One region of the Micromonospora sp. NPDC005161 genome, then DNA from elsewhere that is predicted to be linked to it. Evidence: riboswitches for the same ligand, from Rfam matches in the RefSeq annotation. Region 1 holds a riboswitch; the other holds the start of a gene.
The links. A riboswitch is a leader RNA that binds a small molecule or an ion and turns the genes downstream of it on or off. The one in region 1 is predicted to bind cobalamin.
Positions count from the first base shown of each region.

Region 1 (9,519 bases):
TCCTGCGTGCCTGGCGGCGGCGGGAGACCTTCGAGGGGCGGTCGACGTTCCGGGCCTGGCTGTACCGGATCGCCACCAACGCCTGCCTGGACCTGCTCGCCAAGTGCCGCCCGGAGCCCGCGACCGGCGGCGAGGTGCTGTGGCTGCAGCCCTACCCGGACCGGCTGCTCGACGAGCTGCCCGCGGGCGACGCGGACGAGCCGGAAACCGTCGCCGTCGCGCGGGAGACGATCGAGCTGGCGTACCTGGTCGCAGTCCAGCACCTCGCGCCGCGCCCGCGGGCCGTGCTGATTCTGCGGGACGTGCTCGGCTGGCCGGCGAAGGACGTCGCGGAGCTGCTCGGGGACTCCGTCAACTCGGTGAACAGCGCGCTGCAGCGGGCCCGCGCCGGCATGCGGGAGCACCTGCCCTCCGAGCGGCAGGACTGGACCGGCGACGAGATGGACGCGGGGACGCGCGAGCTGGTGCGTCGCTTCACCGACGCCAGCGTGGCCACGGACATCGACAGACTCGCCGCACTGCTGCGGGACGACGTCCGCTGCTCGATGCCGCCCACGCCGGGCCTGTTCGTCGGCCGCGACGCGGTGGTGAACGACTGGGTCGAGGACGGCTTCGTGGGCATGAAGGGCCTGCGCGGCGTCCCCACCTCCGTGAACCGGCAGCCCGCCATCGCCTTCTACCTCTGGCGCAAGCGAGAGGGCGCGTACCTGCCGCTGACGGTCGACGTGCTGCGCGTCACCGGCGGGGCGATCACCGAGATCATCACCTTCCACAACGACCAGTTCCCGCGGCTAGGGCTGCCGGAGCGCCTGCCGGCGGACGGCACGGAGTAGTCCTGATGAGGAACGACATGAACAGCATGGATGACACCAGCGTCGTCGCAGGCCCGGCATCGGGCCGGACCAGCCGCACCCGCCGACTCCGCGGGCTCGCCGTCACCGGCTTCCTTGCCACGCTCGCGGCGATGGTGACCACCACCCTCGCCGCTGCGCTCGCCCAGGCCGTTGGCGTCGACTTCGAGATCCCTGATGGCGGCGAGACGATCCCGTTGGCCGGGTTCGCCGTGGTGACCGGCTTCTTCTCGGTCGTGGGCGTCGTCATTGCCGTCGCTCTTCTTCGTTGGAGCGCTCGTCCTGCCGAGCGATTCGTGTGGACGGCAGTGTCGCTGACCGCGATCTCGTTGGTCCCGCCTCTCCTCGCCGGGGCGAACGCCGCCACCACCACCGCTCTCCTCGGGCTACACCTCGTCCCCGCGACGGTGATGATCCCGACCCTGGCGCGGAGCCTCCGCGCCCGGACCGATTGACGACCCCGCAACGGGACAACGCGCGGCGAAGGGCGTACCCGAGCGCACCAACGTGTCCTGCTGCCCTCCATTCAGCGGGTCGCGGCCCGCCGCAGCACGGCGACGATCTCCCCGATGTCGCTCTCGGAGAGCCGGGGCAGTTCGGTGGCGAACTGCTGGTGCGCGGCGGCGATCACTCCCTGCGTCGGCGCGCCGGCTTCGAGCGCCAGCTTCAGATCCTTCGCGGCCAATCCGTACGAGAACTGCGTGGGCGCCTCGGGGCTGTCCACCCGGGCGCGCACCCGCGGCACGAGTGAACCGAGGGCGGTGCCGCTCAGCGCCGCCAAGGTGGTCTCGGTGGACAGCCCGAGCCGATCGCCCAGCGCCAGCGCCTCACCGACAAGCACGAAGGAGCCGCACAGCGCCACGTTGACCACCAGTTTGACGGCCGCGCCCGCACCCAGTGGCCCGACATGCTGGACCTTGCCGAGCACCTCCAGCACCTCGCTCACCCGGGCCAGGGTCTTGTCGCTGCCACCGAAGAGGATCGCCAACTCGCCGGCTGCGGCGGCCGGCAGACTGCCCTTGACCGGGGCGTCCGCGAGGTCCACGTTGGGCAGTCGATCGTGCAGCGAGGCGATGTGGTCGGGGCCCACGGTCGACATGTCGACCAGCGTCGCGGCCGGGTCAAGCGCCGCGGCGGCACCGTGGTCGCCGAAGAGCACCGCGTCCACGGCGGCCGGGCCGGTCAGCATGGTGATCACCACGTCGGCGCCGGCGACCGCCTCGGCGGGAGTCGCGGCCGCCCGGGCCCCCGCCTGCACCAGCGCCGCCGCCTTGTCGGCGGTACGGTTCCAGACCGTCACCTCGTGATCGGCAGCGACCAGCCGACCGGCCATCAGGGATCCCATCCGGCCAAGGCCAATAAACCCGATGCGTGTCATCCGCACAACCTAGCGTCACCCGGTGCGGCGCGGCCCTCCCGCTCACCGACCTCGCCCGTCGGTCGGTCGCGGGTAGGGTTCGGCGGGTGACTGTCGACCGGACGCCGCTCTTCGTGGTCGCCGACGTGCACGGCCACCGTGCCGAACTGCGGAACGCGCTGCACGATGCCGGCCTCACCGACGCGGCCGGGCACTGGTCCGGCGCGGACGCGCGGCTGTGGCTGCTCGGTGACTACGTCGACCGCGGACCCGACGGCATCGGGGTCATCGACGACGTACGGCGGCTGACCGGGCAGGCCGCCGCCGTCGGCGGCCAGGTGCAGGCACTGCTGGGCAACCACGAGGTGCAGTTGCTCGCGGCGTACCTTTTCGACACCACCACCGTGCCCGGCTGGCCGCAGCGGGACGGCTTCCGGGGTGGCTGGGCGCGATTCGGCGGTCGAGACGACGACCTGCGCCGGCTCGGCGACGAGCACATCTCGTGGATCGCCTCCCGGCCGGCCATGGCGGTGGTCGACAACTACCTGCTGGTGCATTCCGACACCACCCGCTACCTGGAGTTCGGCGACAGCGTCGCCGCCGTCAACACCGGGATCGCGGAGGCGCTCGCCAACCGGGACGCCGCCGGCTGGCTGGCGTTCTGCCGACAGATGAGCGACCGTGGCGCGTTCCGGGACAGCGAGCCGGCCAAGCCGGACGACCCGGTGGCCACCATGCTCGGCACGTACGGTGGCGAGGTGCTGGTGCACGGGCACAGCACGCTCACCAAGCACTTCGGGGTGGCCCCCGACGAGGTGCGCGAGGCCCTGCGGTACGCCGACGGCCGCGTCCTCGCCATCGATGGTGGCGTGTACGAGGGCGGCCGGATCCTGGTCACCCGACTCGAGGGCGGATGAAAGCCCCCGCCAGAATTCGGTCGAGGCGGCGTGGTTGTCGGATCACGCGTCGCGCAGCTGCAGCGACAGCAGGCCGATCAGCAGTGCGCCCGCCGCCCACAGGGCCAGGACGCCCAGGCCCTGCCAAGGTCCGACCGTCAGCGACTCCAGCGCCCTCGTCGCCTGGATTTTCAGGCCGGCGGACATCGGTGAGATCCGGTCGATGCGCTTCAGCCACTGGGCGTCCGTGACCACTGCGCTCAGGATCGGCCCGGGGTACAGCAGGATGAGCATCGTGGCGATGGACCCGGCGGTGTCGCGTGACACTGCGGCGACGCCGTAGCTCAGCAGCCGGGCAGGACCTGCCGGGCGACGACCTCGACGAGCACGTCCACGACGCCCTCGGCGCCGGGGCGAGCGGTTTCCTGCTCAAGGACGTCACCGCCGAGCGACTGTTCGACGCCGTCCGGGTCATCGCGGCCGAGCCGGCTGCTGGGCAAGCTGGGCCTGCGGGACCGGGCGCAGGCGATCGTCGTCGCCTACGAGACCGGGCTGGTCATCCCGCGCGGCAACCCGGGCTGACCGGCCCGTGCAGGCCGCGGCCACCGTGGCCGGTGTAGCTGGCCGCGAGAGATCAACGAGCCGGCCTCCGATGAGAAGTCACAAATCAGTCGTACTTTGGACCGATCTGGAGTCGCACCACCGTTCGTACGATGGTCCTATGCACTCTCGCCTGCACGCTGTGTTGGCCGAGCCACGTGTGCCACATGCCCCGTCCCGTGTGTGGCGCGACTGGGCGTTGATCGGCGTCCTGGCGCCGGCGATCGTGGTGGAAGGGGTCTTCCGGCCCGATCTGCCGTGGCGGGTGGGCTGCGTCGTCGTCGCGCTCGCGCTGCTGCCCACACTCCTGTGGCGGCGTACGGAGCCGCTCGCGATGGTGGCGATCGCGTTCGGCTTCACGACGGTCGGCCCATTCGTGCTGCCCGGCGATGCCTGCCAGATGTTCACGGCGAGCTTCCTGGTCCTGCTGGTCTCCGCGCTGTTCCGCTGGGGCTCCGGCCGGGATGCCGTGATCGGTTCGTTCTTCGTGGTCGCCAAGGTGGTCGCCGCCGGCCTGGCCGGCTCTCTCAATGGCGGCGAACTGGTCGCCGGCTTCGCGGTGATGTTCGCCGCCGCCACGCTGGGCACCGCGATCCGCTTCCGCGCCGCCGCCCGGCTGCGCGAGCTCGATCAGGTGAAGCTGTTGGAGCGCGAGCGGCTCGCCCGTGACCTGCACGACACGGTGGCCCACCACGTGTCGGCGATGGCGATCCGCGCCCAGGCCGGCATCGCCGCCTCGGCGAGCCAGCCCGGCGCCGCCGTCGAGGCGCTCCGCGTCATCGAGGCCGAGGCGTCCCGTGCGCTTACCGAGATGCGCGCGATGGTCCGCGTCCTGCGCCGCAACCAGCCCGCCGACCTGGGACCCAGCCCGCAGGTCGCCGACATCGAGCGGCTCGCCGGCCGCTTCCGCACCGGGCCGGCCGTCGACGTGGACTTCCGCGGCGACCTCGGCGACCTTCCGCCCACGGTCGGTTCCGCGCTCTACCGCCTGGCTCAGGAGTCGGTCACCAATGCCCGTCGCCACGCCCGCCACGCCACCCGCATCGAGGTCAGCGTCGCGGCCGACGACACCTCCGTACGCCTGCGGGTCAGCGACGACGGCGAGGCCGGCGCCGCCCGCCCGACCGGCTCGCCCGGTTTCGGCCTGGTGGGCATGATGGAGCGCGCCGACCTGCTCGGCGGCACCTGCGAGGCCGGCCCCAATCCCGACCGTGGGTGGACCGTCACGGCCGTGCTCCCGCGCGAGGGGGTCGGCGCGTGACGGTACGCGTGCTCGTCGCGGACGACCAGGAGATCGTCCGCACCGGCCTCACCATCATCCTGAACACTCAGCCCGGCATCGAGGTCGTCGGTGGGGCTGGCGACGGCCGTCAAGCGGTCGAGCTCGCCCAGCGACTCCGCCCCGACGTGTGTCTCTTCGACATTCGCATGCCCGGCATGGACGGCATCGAGGCCACCCGGGCGCTCGCCGGGCCATCGGTCCCGGAGCCGCTCGCGGTGGTCGTCATCACGACCTTCGACCTCGACGAGTACGTGTACGCGGCACTGCGTGCCGGCGCCCGCGGCTTCCTGCTCAAGGAGGCTGGCCCCGACCTGCTCAGCCAGGCCGTGCACGCGGCCGCCAACGGGGATGCGCTGATCGCGCCGAGCGTCACCACGCGGCTGCTGAAGGCGTTCGCCGACGCGGGTCCAGCCGCGCCGCCGAAGCAGCCCATCGAGGCGCTCACCGACCGGGAGGAGCAGGTACTCGTCGCCGTCGCGCGGGGACGCACCAACAAGGAGATCGCCGACGAGCTCTACATCACGTTGAGCACGGTCAAGTCGCACATCACCAGCCTGATGACCAAGCTCGGTGTGCGTAACCGGGTCGAGGTGGCGATGTGGGCGTACGAGACCAACCGCAGGCGGACACGCTAGTGACCGGCACAAGTACGACGACGGCGTACGACCATGGGCCGGCCCGATTGCGGCCCATGTGCTGATGAGCCGGGGCGGGTGCCGCGTCCACCATCGATGGCATGACGATGCGCGAGTGGCGGCTACCGGCCGCGTTGATCCTGCTGGGCCTGATACCGATGATCGCTGGTGCGGGACGGCTCACCGAGCTGGGCACCGGACCGGAGGTCACCCCGGCGAACGCTCGCTTCGTCGCCGACCCGCTGCCGGTGGTGCTGCACATCGTCGGCGCGGTGGTCTACACGACTCTCGGAGCCTTCCAGTTCGTACCCAGCCTGCGTCGACGCCGCTGGCACCGCCTCGCCGGCCGGGTGCTTGTCCCCTGCGGACTGACGGTCGCGCTCTCCGGCGTCTGGATGGCGTTCGCGTACGACCTTCCGGCCCATGACAACGACGTGCTCGCCGGCATGCGGCTCGTCTTCGGCTCGGCCATGGCCGGCTCGATCCTGCTCGGCCTCGCCGCCGCGCTACGCCGGCACTTCGCACCGCACCGCCGCTGGATGGTGCGCGGCTACGCGATCGGCCTCGGGGCCGGCACCCAGGCGTTCACGCACGCGCCGTACCTGGTCGCGACCGGCGAACAGCCCGATGGGAACGTTCGCGCCGGCCTGGTGCTCGCCGGTTGGTTGATCAACCTTGCCGTGGCCGAGTGGTACCTGCGTCGTCCGGCCCGCGCAACGTCATCTCGACCGGCTCGTCAGCCGCGTGCTGCTGCCCGATGACATCGTCCGACGGCGACCCCGGGGACGACGAGCCGAATCCGCCGGCCACTTGGCTGCCGCCGCTACGAGCCGACCGCCAGTCGTAGTCCGAGCGCGACGAACGCGACCGCGCAGACTCGGTTGATCCGCCGCGGCCAGCGGCCGTCGGCGAGCCGGCCGGCGAGTCGCCCGGCGCCCGCGCCCAAGGCGATGTCGACCGTGAGCTGCACCGTGACGAACAGCGCGCCAAGGAGCACCAGCTGGGCGGTGGTGTTGCCCGCCGCCGGATCGACGAACTGGGGCAGGAACGCCACGCTGAACAAAATCATCTTGGGGTTGAGCAGGTTGGTGACCAGTCCACGCAGGAAGGCGCGCCCGGCACGACCACCGGGCTGCGACGCATCGGAAGCCGAAGTGCCGGCGCCACGCAGGGCCTGCACCGCGAGGATGATCAGGTATGCCGCGCCAAGCCAGCGGATTGCCGTGAACAGCACCGGCGAGGCTGAGATCACCGCGGCGAGACCGCAGACGACCGCCGCCACATGCACCGCCTCCCCCGCGGCGACGCCGAGCGCGGCCACCACCCCGGCGCGAGCGCCGTAGCAGGTGGCGTTGGCCAGCACGAACATCATGTCCGGGCCGGGAGTCACCATGAGGACGACGATCGCGGCCAGGTAGCCGGCCAATGCCGGCACGGAGAGGCCGAGCACGTCTCAGCCCTCCCCGGCGCCGTCAAGCAGCGCCCGCCTCAGAGTCAACCGGTGCTCCCGGCGGATCTCCGCCTCTCGGTACCGGCGCCGGTCACCGTCGGTTTCCGGCAGCAGCGGCGGCACCGTACGCGGCTGGCCGTTGTCATCGATGGCGACCATCACCAGGTGCGCGGTGGCCACGTCGGTGGGCGGCACCGCCCGGTCCCACCGGTCAGCGGTCACCTTGACCGCAACCTCCATCGAGCTGCGCCCGGCCCACGTGATGCGAGCGTCCACATGGACCACGTCGCCAACCCGGACCGCCCGGAGAAACGCGGTCTCGTCGATGGCGGCGGTGACGGCCGGTCCGTCGGAATGGCGGGCGGCGACCACCCCGGCGACGGAGTCGATGAGGTTGAGGATCCGGCCACCGTGCACCGTACCCATGAGGTTGGTGTGGTGCTGATCCATGATCTGCGACAGGGTCAGGTGTGAGGCCGACGGCGCTCGGCCGGCGATCGTGGCGGTGTCGTGCACAGCGGTAGTCCGTCCCTCGGGAAACCACACCGTCGGAACGCGGACACACGCTGACGAGCACGCACCCACGCACAGCGCGCGCGGCACGTCACCCGCTCAGCCCACCCGCGAGGCCGACGGCAGCGCACACGGTTGTGTACGCGGCACGGGCAGGTCTTCGGACTCGTGGGCATGGCCGGCTGCGCCGGTCTCCTACTGGCCGTCGCTTCCCAGGCCTCGGGCCCAGTGCTGATGACGGCGGTCGTTCCCACTCACCGCTGCGGGGCAGTCCCGGACTCACACCGGGTTCCCTCTTACGACGCCCAGCCAGTCACGACCGGGCGAACCAGCGCCGTCAGGAGCATAGCGGGTCCGCGACGCAGCCCAGCCAACGCGACCGCGAGGCAGAGCGGGCGTCGTCATCCACATGATGAAGATATTCAAATCCGTCGTCTTCTTTGACCGCACGCAACTGCCCCTCGTCCTGGGCGTCGACCACCACGTACCTGGCGCGTACGCCGCGGCCGCGCCGCCACCGGCGCAGACCCGGGCAGCGACCAGGCCATTCGAGGTGTCGCTGACCGGCACCGGGTTGATCCAGCGACACCATTCGCGCGTACCGGTGACCGGAGGCCGCGAAAGGCGTCCCGTACGCTCACCCGAACACCTACTACAACCCGTCGTATTGTTTGGCCGCGGATGTCGTAGCCCTTGACGCCGGCGGCACCGGACACGGAGGTACCAGGTGACGGATGGTGACGAAATTACCGCGTGGGCCCTCGCGGCGGGTCGGGGCGACCAGGACACGGCAGCTCGGTTCATCCGCGCCACGCAGCAGCAGGTCCGGCGTTTCCTCGCCGCGCCCGCTGTTGCGGGAACTGTCGCAGCCGGCTTCTAGGCTGGCGTCGTGAGCATGAACGGCAACTGGCTGCGCGTTTCCCCGGACGAACTGGAATGTGCCAGGACCAACCTCGGCTGGGCCTACGAGATCGCGATGACGGAACGGGACGACAACTCCGGACGCTGGACCGCCACCGACAAGGCATGGAACGGGCTCGACTTCCTACTCGACCGGCTTGGCTTCGGGATTCCGCTGGTCCTGGGAGCCGAGAGGTTCGTGGAGTTGCCAGACGTCGAACCCGACAGCGACGAGATGTTCGACTTCCTCGAAAACCTTGAGGACGACTGGGGCTACGGGCCGCCCTCCTATCTGACACCGGTCCAGGTAGCGGCTGCTGCCTCGCAACTGGCCGCACTCACCGAAGACGATCTCATCCGCGGCGTCGACCCGCAGGAGTTGAACCGCGCCGAGATTTACCCTGGTACCTGGGAAAAACCCGGCGAGCTGGCGTGGGTGGCGCACTATCTGCCAGACGCCCGAAGCTTCTTCGCCGCAGCCGCCAAAGACGGCGATGCGGTGATCTGCTGGCTCGACTGAACGCACGCTCATCGGCATAGGGTGCGTCAGGGCCAGTCACGTGACGGCGATAGCCGACCCCTTCGGGTCCGCCGAAGAGGTCACCGCAGCGGATGCGCTGGTCATGGCGCGGTGGTCTTCGGCGGCCCCGTCGGCGCGGCAACCCCGACAACCATGCCCTGATGTCCGCACCGGCTGGGATCACATCAAGGTCGTCGAGTTGTTGAGGCGGTACTCCATCCACGCCACCGAGACTTCCACGCCGCCCGGTAGCGCGTATCGGCCCAGTTCCACGCGCCAGGCATCCTCCAGGTTGGTGGATATCCGGGGGCCGATGACGTCGGGTCTGGTGTCCGCGAATTGACGGAGGACACGGCGGGGAAGAGTGATCTTCCCTCGCCCGCGCAGCGTCGACTCGCCGACATCCCGGCACACCAGGTAGTCGAGATTCGGCTGGGCCCCGATCTCCTTCGCTCCCCCGCGGGCGGGAGCTAGGCCCGTCACCGCGAGTGCGTCCATGAAGGCGATCAGGGGTG
Region 1 covers NZ_JBSFYQ010000020.1:116,471-125,989, forward strand. The annotation lists gene ACWD5O_RS20325 (RNA polymerase subunit sigma-70) at 1-833, shown strand, start outside; gene ACWD5O_RS20330 (DUF6069 family protein) at 851-1,306, shown strand; gene ACWD5O_RS20335 (NAD(P)-dependent oxidoreductase) at 1,378-2,229, opposite strand; gene ACWD5O_RS20340 (metallophosphoesterase) at 2,316-3,125, shown strand; gene ACWD5O_RS20345 (hypothetical protein) at 3,168-3,398, opposite strand; partial or broken gene ACWD5O_RS20350 (hypothetical protein) at 3,479-3,686, shown strand; gene ACWD5O_RS20355 (sensor histidine kinase) at 3,826-4,965, shown strand; gene ACWD5O_RS20360 (response regulator) at 4,962-5,621, shown strand; gene ACWD5O_RS20365 (DUF2306 domain-containing protein) at 5,723-6,382, shown strand; gene ACWD5O_RS20370 (LysE family translocator) at 6,445-7,071, opposite strand; gene ACWD5O_RS20375 (acyl-CoA thioesterase) at 7,075-7,521, opposite strand; cobalamin riboswitch at 7,719-7,932, opposite strand; partial or broken gene ACWD5O_RS20380 (RNA polymerase subunit sigma) at 8,312-8,428, shown strand; gene ACWD5O_RS20385 (DUF1877 family protein) at 8,480-9,004, shown strand; gene ACWD5O_RS20390 (hypothetical protein) at 9,185-9,519, opposite strand, start outside.

Region 2 (9,519 bases), on a different contig from region 1:
CCCCACCCTCGCGCAGCGCCGCGATCACCCCGAACGCGGTCTCGTCGCTGATCGCGTACACGGCGTCGAGGTCCGGCCAGCGCCGCAACGCCTCGTCGGCCGCCGCCCGGCCGCGCGCCGCGGTGAAGTCCCCGGGCAGCACCCGCTCCGGCAGCCCCGCCTGGCGCATCAGCCGGCGGTACGCCTGCACCGGCCGCTGCGAGCACGGCAGCCACCGGGGGCCGGCCACCATGGCGATCCGGCGGCGACCGCCGGCGTACAGGTGGCGCAGCACCTCCTCGGCGCCGGCGCCGTTGTCGACGTCGAACGACGGGACGGTGGCCGAGCCGATGCCGATCGAGGCCACCCGGCCGCGCAGCGACCGGGGCACGGCGTCCAGCAGGTTCTCGGTGGTGTTCACCAGCACCACCCCGCACACGCTGCCGTCGCCGGCGAGCTGGTCCAGGCTGTTCGGCTCGCCCAGCGGCAGCCAGTGCAGCGCCACCCCGATGGCGGCCGGCGCGCAGACCCGGGCCGCCGAGCCGACCACCCGGTGCACGTACGGGTCGTCCAGCACCGCCGCGCTGGGCCCGGCGACCGCCACCACCAGCCGTACGCCCCCGCCGCGGACCAGTGCCCGGGCGGCCGGGTTGGGCACGTAGCCGAGCTGGTCGGCGGCCGCGGCGACCCGCTCCCGGGCGGACGGCGAGGCGAACCCGGTCCCGGCGATCACCCGCGACGCCGTGGACCGGGACACCCCGGCGGCCCGCGCGACGTCCTCCAGCGTGGCCGGCCGGTGCGCGGCTGCCGTCATGGTTTCCTCCCCCGACCAGTCGTCCGGCCGACGGACGCCTGCCGGCATCATGCCCCGGCTGGGCCACCGGCGGTAAGGGGCGGTCACCCCGGTTGTGGTGGAAGCGCTCTCAGGTGTGCGATCGTGCCAGGAGATCACCCCGAGAAAGAGGAACCGTCCCCGTGAGCGCCGCCACCAGTCCGCCCGTCCCCCCGGCCACCGCCCCGGCGCCCTCCCGGGCCGTGCGGACCGCCCGCAACGGCGTGGCCGTCGTCTTCACCCTCAACGGGCTGGCGGTCGGCAGCTGGTTCTCCCGGGTGCCGGCGGTCCGCGAGGCGCTGGACCTCTCCGCCGGCCGGCTCGGCCTGCTGCTGCTCGCGATGAGCATCGGCGCGCTGCTCGCCATGCCCACCTCCGGCCTGCTCGCCCAGCGCCTCGGTGCGGCCCGCACCGTGACGCTGGCCACCGTGCTGGTCGCGGTCGGCCTGACCGTCGCCGGGCTGGGTGCCACGGTGGCCGGTTCGGTCGTCGTCGTCGCGGTGGGCCTGGCCGCGTTCGGCTACGGCTCCGGCGCCTGCGACGTGGCGATGAACGTCGAGGGTGCGGCGGTGGAGCGGCGCCTGGGGCGTACCGTCATGCCCCGCTTCCACGCGGCGTGGAGCCTCGGATCGGTGGCGGGTGCGGCACTCGGGGCCGGGGCGGCCCGGTTCGACCTGCCCGTCGGCGCGCATCTCGCCGGTGTGGCGGTGGTGGTGCTGGCCGGCACCGTGCTCGGTGCCCGGTCGTTCCTGCCCCAGCCGGTCGTCGACGAGGCGCAGGATACGGCGGACGCCAGCCCGCGCGCTCGCCGCCGCGCCCAGCTCGCCGCCTGGCGGGAGCCGCGCACCCTGCTGATCGGGCTCTTCGTGCTGGTGGCGGCGTTCACCGAGGGCAGCGCCAACGACTGGCTGGCGGTGGCCTTCGTCGACGGCCGGGACCTGAGCGAGGCGGCCGGCGCGGTGGTCTTCGGCGTCTTCGTCGTCGGCATGACCCTCGGTCGCACCGCCGGCACGGTCGCGCTGGACCGGTGGGGTCGGGTGCCGGTGCTCACCAGCACCGTCCTGCTCGCCGCGTTCGGCGCGGGCCTGGCCGTGCTGGCCGGCTCGGGGCCGGTCGCCATCGTCGGCGTCGCGCTCTGGGGGCTCGGCGCGTCGCTGGGCTTCCCGGTCGGGATGAGCGCGGCGGCCGACGAGGAGGCGCACGCGCCCGTCCGGGTGAGCGTGGTCGCGGTGATCGGCTACACCGCGTTCCTGGGTGGGCCACCGCTGCTGGGGCTGCTCGGCGACCGGGTCGGCATCCTGCAGGCGCTGCTGGTGGTGCCGTTGCTGCTGCTGCCGACCCTGGCGCTGGTGCCGGTGCTGCGCCCGCCGGGCGCCGCCGGACCGACCTCGCCAGCACAGAAAATCTAACCTGGAACGCCGCCGAGCGGTATCGGGCGCACGGCCGACTGCGCCGCGCGCCCCGGCTGGCTACGGTCGCCCGATGCCAACCGACTTGATCACCGCCGCCGCGGCGGGCAGCTGGACCCTGGGCGACCGCGCCGTGCATCGGATGGGTTTCGGCTCCATGCGGATCACCGCGAACCCGGACCGCGGCCGAGCGATCGCGCTGCTGCGCCGCGCCGTGGAGCTGGGCGTCAACCACATCGACACCGCCGCCTTCTACGTCTCGCCCGGCGGGACCCTGGGGGTTGGCATCGGCCCGGCGCGCTACGCGACCGAGCTGATCCGGGCGGCGCTTGCCCCGTACCCCGAGGATCTGGTGATCACCACCAAGGTCGGCTTCGGGTACGACTTGGTGGGCGGCTTCACCGAGGCGGTCACCCCGGCGCGGTTGCGGGCCCAGGTGGAGGAGAACCTGCGCCGGCTCGGCCTCGACCGCCTGGACGTGGTGAACCTGCGGCTCGGCCGGGGACCGGGCACGGTGCCGCTGGCCGAGCGGTTCGGCGCCCTGGCCGAGCTGCGCGCCGCCGGGCTGATCCGGCACCTCGGGCTCTCCAACGTCCGGCCCGGGCAGCTGGAGGAGGTGGCGGACATCGCGCCGGTGGTCTGCGTGCAGAACAACTACGGGGTGGACGCCTACCGGGAGCAGGACGAGTTCGTCCGGTCCTGCGGCGAGCGGGGGATCGCCTACGTGCCGTTCTTCGCGTTGGCCGGCACCGGCCGGGAGGCGGGCGCGAGCGCCGAGCAGGGCGAGGCCGTGGACGCCGTCGCCCGGGCCCACGGCGTCACCCCGCACCAGGTACGCCTGGCCTGGACCCTGCACCAGGGGCCGCACGTGCTGGCCATTCCCGGCACCGGCGACCCGGCGCACCTCACGGCGAACGTGGCGGCCGCCGCCCTCCACCTGACCCCCGAAGACCTGGCCCTGCTCGGCTGACCCCGCCGCCGCCTTCCATGATCACCGGGGTGTGGGGGAGTGGGGTGGGTCAGTCGCGGAGCCAGACTCGGAGGGGGCCCTGTTGGGTGAAGCCCGCTGTCAGGGCGGGGGTCAGGTCAGGGCCGGATTCGTAGCCGACCAGTGGTACCCGGGGCACGGTGGCGAGGACGCCGTGCCAGATCTCGCGGGGGTCCACCGTGTGGGCGAACAGGTTGGAGACCCCGTACGCGCTGTCGCCGCTGACCACCGCGCCGCCCAGAACCGTGCCCCGGTCGTCGTACCGGGCCAGTATCCGTACCCCGGGGTCGGCCAGCAGTGCCGGCCGGAACAGCGACCCGCCGCCGTGCGCCGCCGCCCAGACGGCGAGTTCCGTCGGCGTGGTGACCGGGGTCAGCGGAGCGCCGGTGGGCGGATCCAGCGGTGGTCGGTGGATCCACTGTGCGTCGAAGAGCACCCGGAAGCCGTACCGGGACAGATCGAGGTCGGCGAAGCTGTCCTTCACCGAGGCGCCGGGCCTGGCGTCGATCCGGGCCAGCAGGGCATCGACGTCGACGCCGGGGCGCAGCGTGACCGCGTCCGGGTACCAGGTTGGGGAGCGGCGGGGGACCGACCAGGCGTCCGCGTCGGTCCGGCCGGCCAGCCCGTGGCTGCCGCAGACCACGTCGCACCATTCGGCGTTGTTACGGGCCGCCGCCTCCCGCACGTCCTTGGGCACGTCCCGCAGCCTAGGGGGCGACGTGTCTAGGGCAGCCGGTCGGTGTAGACCAGATCCATCGTGTCGGTGTGCCCGGACCAGCGGAGTTCGAGTTTCCAGCAACCCGCGTGCGGCATGTCGATGATCGACGGACCCGGACCGCCGGCGACCTCGCGGGTCACCCTGGTGTCGGTGCCGTACAGCGTCGCGGTGATCGCCAGGGCCTTCGGCGACGTCGTCTCGGACGATGTCGAGGCAGGGCGGGAGACCCAGAGGATCTTGTTGTTCGACCCGTCCTGTCTGACCTGAGCGAGCGGGTGAGCGAACAGCACCGCCACGATGTCGCCCTTCGCGCCGAAGACGTGCGGGACCCGGGCGTCCCCGCTGAACCCGGCGTCCGCCCAGTCGGGCAGGGACCCCGTCTCGATCCGCGGGCCGCAACCCGTCGCTGCGGTCGCGGAGGTCGTGCTGGTCGGCGCGTCGACCGGCGTGGCCGACCGGCCGGCCGTCGTGCACGCCGTCAGCAGGAGCACCGACCCCATCAGCAACCTGCCCCATGCACCCATCTCGCCCCTTCCGAATACCTGTCGATGAGTCAGAACGTCCTCGCACCATCAAGACACCGGACGCGCCCGCCAAGTTCCCCGTCCGAGCTTTCCTGGGAGTACGCCTAGTCCAGCGATTCGGCGATCTCGATCGCCTCGGCCCTCGTGAGGTCGCCCTCCAGCCGGTAGCTCGCGTCGGCCCCCTGCCAGATCAGGGTCGAGGCGGCGAGCCGGGCGGTCTCCATCCGGACCTGTCCGGTGCGATCCACGTAGGCCAGGACGTGCGGGCCGCCGACCCAGACGGCGAAGTCGCCGTCGACCTGGACCCACTCCGCTCCCGGCCGGCTGGTCTGCTTGTGGAACGCCAGGTCGAGCCGACCATCGAAGGCGTCGATGCGCAGCGCGCCCCCGTGGTAGAGCAGCGTGGCCACCCGGTAGGCGCCCGTGTCGTCGGGATCGGCGACCAGCACCCGCTCGGGCGGACCGAGCTTCGCCGGTAGGCGGATCGGGAAGCGCACCGCCCGTTGCGCCTCATCCAGGGCCGCGGTTCGCTGCGCGGGCAACGGCGACGGGGTGCCGGTGGGCAGCACCGGGTCGGGCGACGTGACAACGGTGACTCCGGCGAAGCGCAGCAGCCCCGCGACGGCGTCGGCGAGGGCCGCCCGTCCCGGTGGTAGCACCGCCACGAGCAGGGCGACGAGCGCCGCCGCCGCGTAGGCGCGCCACCGACGCCGCCGGGACGGGGGCTCGGTGAGCCGAGCGCGTACGCGCGTGGTCACGTCGGGCGCGTCGGGTGTCTCCAGCCAGGTGGAGAGGCCACGCAGCTCCCTCTCGAGGTCATCCACTCCGGACCTCCTCGCGGTCGAGCAAGCCGCGGAGCTTCGCCAATGCCCGGGACGTCCGCGACTTCACCGTGCCCCGCGGCCAGCCCAACGTCGCCACCGTCTCCTCCTCGCTGAGATCGAGGAAGAACCGGCAGACGATCACCTCACGGTCGCGTACCGGCAGTTGGCGCAGAGCGTCCACCAGCACGGCGCGGCGCTCCCCGGCGAGGACCGCGCCGACCGCGTCGTCCTCGGCGATCTCCGAAGCCGGGTTCGCCGCCGCGGCCCGCAGGACGAGGCCGTCGCGGCGGGTGCGTGACCGGTGCAGGTTGCGGGTCTCGTTGGCGACGATCGCCAGCAGCCACGAGCGGAACGACGACTCCGCCCGGTAGCGGGAGAGCTTTCGGTACCCCTTCACGAAGGCCTCCTGGATGACGTCCTCGGAGTCCGAGCCCGCGCCGAGTAGCACCGCCGTCCGGTACGCGGACGCGGTGTGCCGGGCGACCAGGAGGTCGTACGCCTCCAGGTCACCTGCCCGAGCGCGGGTGACGAGCACGTCGTCGTCCAGGGGTACCTCCGGTTGGGTCACCTTCATGACACCGCTCACGCGCTGCGGGTTCCAGCCGCGGCTCGGTCAGCCCACTCTCACCCGGCGTGCAGCGTATTGCCAGGAAACGGTGGTGCACTGGATGGGCGTCGAGGAGAGGAGTCGGTCATGGGCTGGTTCAGTCGGCGGGCCCGGGGCGCCGAGGCGACCCCCACGAAGCTGGACCGGGAGGCGACCCGGGACGACCTCGCCGCGCTCGAGGCGTTCATCGCCAGCCGGCGGGGGGTGGAGTTCTACCTGGAGCCGGAGACCACCGCCACCGACACCACGGTGGTGGCGATCGCACACGACGGCGAGTGGATCCGTCGCCGTACCGGCACCCCGCGTGCGGCGGGCGCCATCGCCCGCAAGCACGCGGTGCCGCTGTACGAGGCGGCCCGCACCGGCTACCCGGAACGGATGCGCACCTGGAGCCGTGCCCACCCGGAACGCCACGCCCGCTGAGCGTGGCCGCGTCCGTCGAGGTGGCCGTGAGCCGCCGTCCCACCGGGCGATCGGGGCAGGCCAGAGGACGTGTGCGCACCCTTTGCTCTGCTTACCCGGGCGCAACGAAAAGGCGTCGTCACTGTTGCGCTGGCTGAAGCAGAGCAAAGGACGCGTCGCATTGACCCGGGGCGTTCCGATGCGGCGTCCGAGCACGCCTCAACCGCCAGATATCGATGAGAGTCATTCGCCTGGCCAGGCCGGGGTCGGCGTTGACCGGCGACGGACGGGTGTGGCAGCATTCGCGGCCTGACGGCAGTGAAGGAAGTCGGTGTGATTCCGACGCGGTCCCGCCACTGTCACCGGGGAGCGATCCCCCCTCGTGAGTCACGGCCGCGTGTCTGCGGTTGGAAGGCCGGGGGAGAGCGTCGATCCGGAAGCCAGGATACTTCGGCCGTCGGGATGTACCCCAGGGCGTGGACACCCGAGGAGGACCCGATGACGCACGGCGTCTCTTTCATTGACGGACACCGTCATGATCCGCTCGGCGGGCTCTCCGCCGCACCCACCGCCGCACCCGGCCCCGGTCGTACCGCCTGATGCCGCAGGGAAAGCCGAGCACGGTGCCCGCCGACGGTTTGACCACCCGGCAGCGACGTCACCGGCCGCTGCTGATGGTCCACACCGGACAGATGAAGGGAAAGTCCACCGCCGCCTTCGGGCTGGCGCTGCGGGCGTGGGCAGCCGGCCTGCCGGTCGGGGTGTTCCAGTTCGTCAAGAGCGCCAAGTGGCGGGTGGGGGAGGAGAACGCCTTCCGGGCCCTCGGCGAGGTGCACGAGCGCACCGGTCACGGCGCGCCGGTGGCGTGGCACAAGATGGGCGAGGGCTGGTCCTGGATCCAGCGTGGCGGCGACGCCGATCACGCCGCGGACGCCCTGGAGGGTTGGCGGCAGATCCAACGCGACCTGGCCGCCGAGCGCTACGGGCTGTATGTGCTGGACGAGTTCACCTACCCGATGACGTGGGGCTGGGTGGACGTCGACGAGGTGGTGGCCACCCTGGCCGACCGTCCCGGCTTCCAACACGTGGTCATCACCGGCCGGGACGCCGACCCGCGCCTGGTGGCCGCCGCCGACCTGGTGGCCGAGCTGACCAAGGTCAAGCACCCGATGGACGCCGGCCAGAAGGGCCAGAAGGGCATCGAGTGGTGAGCGCCGCCGCCGAGTCGTGGCCGCTGCCCCGCCCGATGGGCGACGACCGCGCCGGCCCGGACGGCCGCAGCGGTCTCCGCTGGCCGGGAACGGGTCAGCCGGTCAGGGCCCGGGCGAGGACGTAGCCGACGGTCGCGGCGGCGAGCCCGGCGGTCACACTGCCCAGCACGTTGGCCAGCGCGAGGAGCCGGTTGCCGGTCCTGGTCAGCCGCAGCGTCTCGTAGCTGAAGGTGGAGTAGGTGGTCAGCGCGCCGCAGAAGCCGGTGCCGAGCAGCGCGCTGACCGCCGGGCCGGCCGGCAGCCCGACGAGTACGCCGAGCAGCAGCGATCCGAACACGTTGACGGTCAACGTCCCCCACGGGAACGCCGAGTGGTGCCGGGCCTGCACGGCCCGGTCGGTGAGGTAGCGCAGCGGCGCGCCGACGGCCGCCCCGAGCACGATGAGCAGCACGGTCACCGGACGGCCCGCCCGTCGTCGCGGTCCCGGTCGAGCAGTCGAGCGGCGGCGGCGTCACCCAGCCACACCGCGACCAGGGCGCCGAGCACCGTCGCGGCCAGGTACGCCAGCGCGGTGACCGGGGCGCCCGCGACCACCGCCTGCTGCACGTCCACGGCGTAGGTGGAGAAGGTGGTGAACCCGCCGAGCACCCCGACCCCGAGGAACGGGCGGACCAGCGGTCGACCGCCGCCGACGTGCCCGAGCACCGCCATGAGGACGCCGATCAGCAGGCAGCCGGTCAGGTTGATGCCGAAGGTCGCCCACGGGAAACCGGTCCGCGCGTGGGGGAGGGCGTGTTGCAGGCCGGCCCGGGCCAGCGCGCCGAGCACCCCGCCCGCCGCGATCGCCGCGAGCAATGCCGCGGGATGAGCCTTCAGCTCGCCACGGTCGGCGGGGACGCGCAGGTCGACGTCGGGGTCGGTACGCGGGTCGAGCGGTCCGGACATGATGCCTCCCCACCAGCACGGTGTCACTGGCAGGGACCGTTGGCGAGCGGCGTCGCGGTTCTCCCGGTGTCCCCGGGACGGCGGGCCCCACCGCCGGGAGCGCTCCTGCTCCGGCGTCAGTATATCGTCCACCCACCGAGCGCCGGGCCGACCGGCGCGGCAGACGCCGGCCGGCGGGGCTGGTGGGTCAGCGCACCCCGGCGACCGCGGCGTCCGTGCCGCCGCGCCACACCGTGCCGACCTCGCTGAAGCCGGCCGCGGTCAGCGCGGCCAGGTGCCAGGAGGCCGGGGGGTTCCACTCGGGGCTGTGCCCGGTCGGGTAGATGGCGTGCCGCTCGGCGACCAGCGGGGCGAGCACCGGATCGGCGCCGGCCCGGTCCCACCAGTCCGACCAGGACAGCACGGACCCGGCGGCGTACCGGGCGGCCCGCCGGTCCCGCGCCCGGTCGAGCAGCCGCTTGGTCAGCTCCGGCAGGGTGTCGTCGGGCATGTGGTCGGCGTTGACGAAGATCCCTCCCGGCCGCAGCAGATCGCGGACCTCGCCGTAGAGCCGGCCGAGCCGCTCGGCCGGCAGCCAGTGCAGCGCGGTGGCGGTGAGCACGGCGTCGTACTCGTCGTGAGGCAGGGCGGATCGCCATTCGGGGGCGCCGAGGTCGGCGGTGACGACGGTGGCCCGGTCGTTCAGCGAGGCGCGGGCGATGGCCAGCAGCGCCGGGTCGAGGTCCAGCAGGGTCACCTCGGCGGTGGGGAAACGCGTCAACGCCCGCAGCGAGATGGTGCCGGTGCCGCCGGCCAGGTCGAGCACGCGCGGCGGCCGGCCGTCGCGGACCGCGTCGACGGCGTCGAGCATGGCGGCGAACCGGTGCTCCCGGTCCGGTAGGTACGCCTCCTGCTGGCGGTCCCAGCTCTCCTGCCACGCCGACGGATCCGTGATGTAAGGAGTCATATGGATCAGGCTAGTTACCGAACGAGACACTTGTCCAGACCTTGTTGCACATAACTTGCAATTGCGAGAACATGGCAGAGCGATGATCACAGGGGAGCCGGGTCGGTCATCCGCCCGGCCCGGCTCTCCTCTCG
Region 2 covers NZ_JBSFYQ010000011.1:179,289-188,807, forward strand. The annotation lists gene ACWD5O_RS13880 (LacI family DNA-binding transcriptional regulator) at 1-793, opposite strand, end outside; gene ACWD5O_RS13885 (MFS transporter) at 955-2,220, shown strand; gene ACWD5O_RS13890 (aldo/keto reductase) at 2,294-3,190, shown strand; gene ACWD5O_RS13895 (hypothetical protein) at 3,240-3,905, opposite strand; gene ACWD5O_RS13900 (hypothetical protein) at 3,932-4,426, opposite strand; gene ACWD5O_RS13905 (hypothetical protein) at 4,555-5,274, opposite strand; gene ACWD5O_RS13910 (RNA polymerase sigma factor) at 5,267-5,842, opposite strand; gene ACWD5O_RS13915 (hypothetical protein) at 5,969-6,304, shown strand; cobalamin riboswitch at 6,580-6,756, shown strand; gene cobO (cob(I)yrinic acid a,c-diamide adenosyltransferase) at 6,883-7,494, shown strand; gene crcB (fluoride efflux transporter CrcB) at 7,589-7,951, opposite strand; gene ACWD5O_RS13930 (fluoride efflux transporter FluC) at 7,948-8,439, opposite strand; gene ACWD5O_RS13935 (class I SAM-dependent methyltransferase) at 8,627-9,385, opposite strand.
Region 2: it holds a riboswitch for cobalamin, as region 1 does, so the genes downstream of both, cobO (cob(I)yrinic acid a,c-diamide adenosyltransferase) here and ACWD5O_RS20375 (acyl-CoA thioesterase) in region 1, are expected to answer to the same signal.